DNA from 3 places in the Pseudomonas sp. RT4P38 genome. Region 2 is predicted to be linked to each of the others. Evidence: predicted binding sites of a transcription regulator. Region 2 holds the regulator's gene; each other region holds the start of a gene.

Region 1 (2,264 bases), 3.3 Mb from region 2:
TCAAGAATCGGAATGGTCGCCCCCCGAATACTTGCCACACCGCACACGACAGGACTGGATTTTGGCATCAGCGTCAGTTTGGGGCATTGCAGCACCTCCCGAACCTTGAACACGTTGATCCCATACAGCTGCTGACCGTCAAGACGGAACAACAACAGCTCAAGGCGATTCTGCCCTACCAGTTGCGTGCGCTGGTTTACCGCATCCATTACACCAGCCATGCACAGACTCCTACACCAACACTTAAGTGTGTTGCGACGCGCATTCATCACTAAACGGCACGGCGCTTGCTTTTTAACGCTTATGAACACAGAACCGACATTTTTCCGACGCCTGACATCAAACGCCCGCACATTAATGTGCGCGATGTCAGCCGTTTGCCTGTTCAACGCTGGCAGCCCTGCCCTTGCTGACGCGGTTACCTTGCCTGACATGCTTATCGGCGTCACCCAGGGCTTTCTTGAATTCACCGTAGAAGACTATCTGGCGACCAGTCAAACGCAAGGCCGGTACGAAATCCAGGTCAACCAGCTCGATCCACGCCTGCGCATGCCTATGTGCGACAAGGAATTGACAGCCACTCTGGAGAGTCCGGCCAAGCCGCTGGGCCGCGTTACCGTCAAGGTTCGCTGCGAGGGCGCGTCGCCCTGGACGGTGTTCGTACCCGCTCAGGTGCGCCTTTTTCGCGACATTGTGACCACCACCCGCCCGCTGCGACGCGCCGGAATCGTCGAGCCCGACGATGTGACCTTGCGCGAGCGCGACATCAGCCTGATCAACCAGGGTTACCTGACTTCTGTCGACCAGGCGATCGGGCAGAAACTTACCCGACCAATGGTCGCCGACCAGGTCATGACCCTGGTGCACATGGAACAGGCAGAAGTCATCAGCAAGGGCGACCAGGTGGTGATTACCGCCCGCAGCGGTACGCTCAGCGTGCGCATGCCGGGTGAAGCGCTGTCCAACGGCGGCTTGCGCGAACAGATTCGGGTGAAAAACCTCAACTCCCAGCGGGTCATCAAGGCGCAAGTCACCGCGCCCGGCCAAGTGGAAGTGGCCATGTAGAACACTGGCGCGCCGCTCGACTGTTCCCTAGACTGTGCCCTATGCAGGGCAAGCGCTGACGCGCGCAAGCTCATTGATAACTGGGCCTAAAGTTTTTCCGGGTATGGCCGAAAACATGGCAAGCGTCCAAATACCCAGAGGTTTTTTTATCATGGTCATCGATTTCAGCCGTTTGAACAGTTCCTCGTCACTTACCGGCAGTACACGTACCAGCACCGCGAAGGAAACCGCCGAAGCCGGCAAATCCGCGCCGCTGAATACCCCGGCCGAACAGGCCAGTACCGTCAAAAGCGGGGAATCGGTACATCTCAGCAATGAGGCTCAACAGTTGCAGAAGGTCACTGACAAGCTGCGCGATCAGCCTGCCGTCAACAACGCCCGCGTGGCCGAGTTGAAAGCAGCGATTGCCGATGGCAGCTACAAAGTCGACAGCAACCGTGTAGCCAACAAACTGCTCAACTTCGAAGCCCAGCGCTAGGCCAAGGCCCGCGCCAGGCTTTTGGACGCTTAAAACCCAAGGCCCGCCATGCACGACTCTAATTTACTGCAACTGATCACTGACGATTTTGCTCCAGCACAGCATTTGCTGGAGTTACTGCAAACCGAGTCCCTCGCCTTGCACGGTCGTGACATGCCACTGCTCGAAGAGATTCTGGCGCAGAAACAGGCATTGATCATTTTGCTCGATCAGCATGGCCGCAAGCGCAGTGAAATCCTCGCTAGCCTCAACCTGCCGACCAACCGCAACGGCCTGGAGCAACTCGCCAGCCATTCGAGCATTGGCGATCAGTTACTGGAGCAGAGCGATGTGCTGACCGATCTTCTGGCGCAGTGCCAGGCGGCCAACATCAAAAATGGCCAGTCGATTCTGGTGCAACAGGCCGCGACGTCCAATCAGCTGAAAATCCTCAACGGCGGCGAGCCGCCAGCGCTCTATGATGCACGCGGATCAACCTCCATGCTTGCGAAGCCACGCCCGCTCAGTCAGGCTTGAGCCTGCTGAAACGCGCGCACTATCAAGACGCGTAATATGCTGGCAATATGATGGCCAGCCGTAGTCATATTTTGTCTGGAGATTGATGAACCGTGTTCAATGCCTTAAGCGCGGAAGATGCTCCGCAGCCACCCAAGGTGCTCACCACGCCGTTGGAGATCTCCGGTAACCTGCGCCAGCTGCAAGACAGCCATGATCCGCTGAT
Region 2 (2,264 bases):
GTACCTACATCGATGGTCTGCCATGCATTGTTCATTTTGTGAACGCGCAGCCAGTAATGTGGCCTCCGTCTAAGTAAGACAAGGTAAAGAAAATTCATGGGCAGCATGCATCCCGTACAGGTGATCGCGGTGACCGGCGGCAAAGGTGGCGTCGGGAAAACTAACGTGTCAGTGAACTTGTCCCTGGCTCTAGCTGAGCTCGGCCGGCGCGTCATGCTGCTGGACGCCGATCTGGGGCTGGCGAACGTCGACGTCCTGCTGGGACTGACACCCAAACGTACGTTGGCCGACGTGATCGAAGGCCGCTGCGAGCTGCGCGACGTTCTGTTGCAGGGCCCTGGCGGCATCCGCATCGTCCCGGCCGCGTCCGGCACTCAAAGCATGGTTCACCTGAGCCCGGCCCAACACGCCGGCCTGATCCAGGCGTTCAGCGACATCGGCGATAACCTCGACGTATTGGTGATCGACACCGCTGCGGGCATTGGTGAGTCGGTAGTCAGTTTCGTTCGCGCAGCGCAAGAAGTCTTGCTGGTGGTCTGCGACGAACCGACCTCGATCACTGACGCCTACGCACTGATCAAATTGCTTAACCGCGATTACGGCATGAACCGCTTCCGTGTCCTTGCCAACATGGCCCAGAGCCCGCAGGAAGGTCGCAACCTGTTCGCCAAGTTGACCAAGGTCACAGATCGCTTCCTCGACGTCGCCTTACAATACGTCGGCGCGGTGCCTTACGACGAAAGCGTGCGTAAGGCTGTGCAGAAGCAGCGCGCCGTCTATGAAGCCTTCCCGCGGTCCAAGTGCTCCCTGGCGTTCAAGGCCATTGCACAAAAGGTCGATACCTGGCCGCTGCCTGCCAACCCGCGTGGGCACCTGGAGTTTTTTGTCGAGCGCCTCGTGCAACAAACGGCAGGACCGGTGTTATGACAGCCAGCGGCTACAACCTCTACAAGAATTCGGCACGTGACGCGCAGTACGAGCTGATCGAGCGTTACGCGCCACTGGTTAAACGCATTGCCTACCACTTGCTGGCGCGTCTGCCGGCCAGTGTCCAGGTCGAAGACCTGATTCAGGCCGGCATGATCGGCCTGCTTGAAGTGTCGACCAAATACGACGCCAGCAAAGGCGCGAGTTTCGAGACGTACGCGGGCATTCGAATCCGCGGCGCGATGCTCGATGAAGTACGCAAAGGGGACTGGGCGCCACGTTCGGTCCACCGCAATACCCGGATGGTCAGCGACGCCATTCGCTCGATTGAAGCTAAAACCGGTCGTGACGCTAAAGATCACGAGGTTGCGGCCGAACTCCAATTGAGTCTCGACGATTATTACGGGATTTTGAACGACACCCTGGGCAGCCGGTTATTCAGTTTCGACGATCTGTTGCAGGACGGCGAACACGAAGGGCTGCACGAGGATGGCGCCAGTGCTCATCTGGAGCCGTCGCGCGATCTGGAAGATGAACGCTTCCAGAGGGCACTGGCGGATGCGATTGCCAATTTGCCGGAGCGTGAGCGACTGGTGTTGGCGCTGTATTACGACGAAGAGTTGAATCTCAAGGAAATCGGTGAAGTCCTGGGGGTTAGCGAATCTCGGGTCAGCCAGTTACACAGCCAGTGCGCGGCCCGTTTGCGGGGGCGTTTGGGGGAGTGGCGAGCGCGCTGAAGGCAGTGTGGGGACACTGCGAACGCGGCTGGTGGGGTGTTGAACCGCACGGGTCCCGATCTGTTGTGCTCCAGACAGTCATTGAGTGCTTTGCCGGATTGATTGAAATGGCGCGTCCAGGTGCTGGGCGCGTTTAAGACTGCTTGGAGGTCGAATTGAACAAGAACATGAAAATCCTCATCGTTGATGACTTCTCAACGATGCGGCGGATCATAAAAAACCTGTTGCGTGACCTTGGGTTCACCAACACGGTCGAGGCCGACGATGGCACTACTGCCATTCCGGTTCTCAACAGCGGCAGCATCGACTTTCTGGTAACAGACTGGAACATGCCCGGCATGACCGGTATCGACCTGCTGCGCCACGTGCGTGCCGATGAAAAGCTCAAGCACCTGCCGGTGCTGATGGTGACCGCTGAAGCCAAGCGCGAGCAGATCATCGAGGCAGCCCAGGCCGGTGTTAACGGCTATGTGGTCAAACCCTTCACGGCCCAGGCGTTAAAAGAAAAAATCGAGAAGATTTTCGAACGCATCGGTTGATGTGCGAAGCCACTGCGCCACGGGGGAGCTATGGAGCATAACGAATCTTCACAGGGCGATT
Region 3 (2,264 bases), 1.2 Mb from region 2:
GGGTCCTGGACTTACGCGTGTATGACGCCCCCTCGCCGGAGCCCGCGTGATGAGCCAATTGATTTTTCGGCGCTACCAGCCTTCCGACGCACAGGCCGTGAGCCAGTTATTTCGAGAGATCTACGGCGATCATTACGCCAGGCCAGATATTTACTTGCCGACGATGATCAATCAGCACAATACCGAGGGCCGCTGGCAATCCGTCGTTGCGGTGGACGACAAGCACGTCCTGGGACACGCGGCGTTGTGCCTCGATGCGCTTTCATTAACCGCTGAACTGGCGCTCATGGCGGTGCATCCAGCCGCTCAAGGGCAAAACGTCGCGACGCTTCTTGGCTCGCAACTCATCGAGCTTTCAGAATCCTTGAAACTAAAAAGCCTCTCGATCAAGCAAGTGACCCACCATCCGTACACTCAACGCATGGCAGAAAAAATCGGCTTCCATAGCACTGGTTTGCTTCCCGACTACATTGCGTCGCCACTCACTGAACCGTTGCGGGAAACCATGGTGCTGGGTTGTCACATGAATGAAGGACATGAACGCCCGCTCCCCGATACCCCATGGCCCGAGAGTTGCCGAGCGTTCATGCAGTACCTTTGTTCAGTATTTGGCACTCACCAGGGCATGGCGACTTGCCTCCCTCTGCCTGTGCAAATCGAACAACACCATGAACGGTTCGAAATACTCATTCATCGCTTGAACAAACATCTTCTGGATCAAATTCGGCACCTGCCCAGGCGTTGGTTGATCTCGGCCAAACTCGAACTGTCCTGGCACTTTGCCGAGGATTTAAGCAGTTTGTCGGCCCTCGGTTTCACCTTCACCGGGCTGATGCCCACGCAATACAGTCAAGGGTGGTTCGCGCTGTTTCATCGAGGGGCCGAGCCTCGGCACCTCGAACTGCATTGCCCGCACATGCAACGGTTGCATGACGACTTACAGCAAAACGGCAACACCCTCAGCAGCAACGCCCCACAGGACAGCGCTTGCTCAGCCGCTTGAGTCTTTTCGATGAAAGTCATTACCCGGTTGCGCGCAACGCTGAACACCGCGTCGGTTTCCCTGCGTTGAATTTCGCATCCGGGTTCCTTGACCAGCAAACCTGCCTTTGCCGTCCAGGCCCCGGTATAGCCGATAGTCATGACCGAACTCCCGACTGGGCTACCTGATGCACACGTCTGTGTAAGGCGACCATAAAACGTTCCTTGTACAAGTACTACGTACACGTTGGTTAGTTAGTGTGTATCCACTACGACACCTTTCACGGCGCGCCACCCGTCACCTCACGCCGTTCTTGCACTATCGTACCTAAAGCTCGGCTTTCCCAAGCCGATAGCCCTGAAAGCGCCTAAATTCCATACCAATAATCACAACAAGAACGCTGCACAAGGACCGGTCCCATGCCCGCATTCCGTACCATTCAGGCTCGTTACACGCTATTTCTGGTCCTGTTCATTCTGCTGTTGTCCGTGCTGACAGTGGTCGGCATCAGCCAGTTGGTCGCACCCAAGCTGCGCCACACCGAAGAACAAGTGGCCCTCAACCGCATCGCCGAAGTCGCCGAGCAAATCCAGGGCGAATTAAACAAGGTTCAGGCGCAACAGCGCAGCATCACCCAGACCATTCCCCTGCTCGACAGTGCGGCCATCGACAGCGTTCTGCCGGGGTTAGTCGACCAGTACGGTGAATTGAAAGTCTTCGGCGGCGGCATCTGGCCACTGCCCGGTCAGCGTGAAGCCGGACGCAACAAGTTCAGCACCTTCTGGCACCGCGATGCCTCGGGAAAATTGGTCGTTAACACGTACTGGAACAGCGATGTCGCGCCCAACTATTACGACCAGACCTGGTACAAGGGTGGCATGCAGACCCCACGCGGCCAATGCGCCTGGGCAGCTGCTTATAAAGATGACGCCAGCGCCGAGCCGCGCACCAACTGCGCCATGGCAATCCAGAAGAATGGCGCGGCCTACGGTGTCTCGACCATCGACGTGACCCTGGGCTTCTTCAATGACCTGATCGCGCGCAAGGAAAAAGACCTCGGCGCCGAAATGCTGATCGTCGAGGCCGACGGCAAGATCATCAGCAACAGCTCGCGCATCAGCGGGCCGATCGTACTGAAGAACATCAGTGAATTGGCCGGCAACTCGCCATTCGCCGCTCAGGTGAAGGCCGGCCTGCAAAACCGTGACCAGTCGCAGCGTGTCGAATTCGACGACAACGGCGAACCCAATACTTTCTTCATGCGTCCGATTGAAGGCACACC

The links. The regulator FliA, encoded in region 2, starts transcription of late flagellar genes. The targets are predictions, from matches to a motif close to CTAAAGTTTNNNNNNNNNNNGCCGNTAA.
Region 1: a site for FliA is predicted at 1,152-1,179, ahead of flgM (flagellar biosynthesis anti-sigma factor FlgM). Genes of this name have one in related genera too.
Region 3: a site for FliA is predicted at 1,310-1,337, ahead of ACYZT7_RS15125 (methyl-accepting chemotaxis protein). Genes of this name have one in related genera too.

Annotation. Positions count from the first base shown of each region.
Region 1 covers NZ_CM142703.1:5,310,947-5,313,210, forward strand. Annotated here, with positions in the region: gene ACYZT7_RS24620 (chemotaxis protein CheV) at 1-221, opposite strand, end outside; gene flgA (flagellar basal body P-ring formation chaperone FlgA) at 304-1,065, shown strand; gene flgM (flagellar biosynthesis anti-sigma factor FlgM) at 1,217-1,543, shown strand; gene ACYZT7_RS24635 (flagella synthesis protein FlgN) at 1,592-2,059, shown strand; gene ACYZT7_RS24640 (flagellar brake protein) at 2,152-2,264, shown strand, end outside.
Region 2 covers NZ_CM142703.1:2,014,981-2,017,244, forward strand. Annotated here, with positions in the region: gene fleN (flagellar synthesis regulator FleN) at 97-927, shown strand; gene fliA (RNA polymerase sigma factor FliA) at 924-1,664, shown strand; gene ACYZT7_RS09335 (chemotaxis response regulator CheY) at 1,832-2,203, shown strand; gene ACYZT7_RS09340 (protein phosphatase CheZ) at 2,234-2,264, shown strand, end outside.
Region 3 covers NZ_CM142703.1:3,256,618-3,258,881, reverse strand. Annotated here, with positions in the region: gene ACYZT7_RS15135 (phenylacetate--CoA ligase family protein) at 1-50, shown strand, start outside; gene ACYZT7_RS15130 (GNAT family N-acetyltransferase) at 50-1,003, shown strand; gene ACYZT7_RS15125 (methyl-accepting chemotaxis protein) at 1,402-2,264, shown strand, end outside.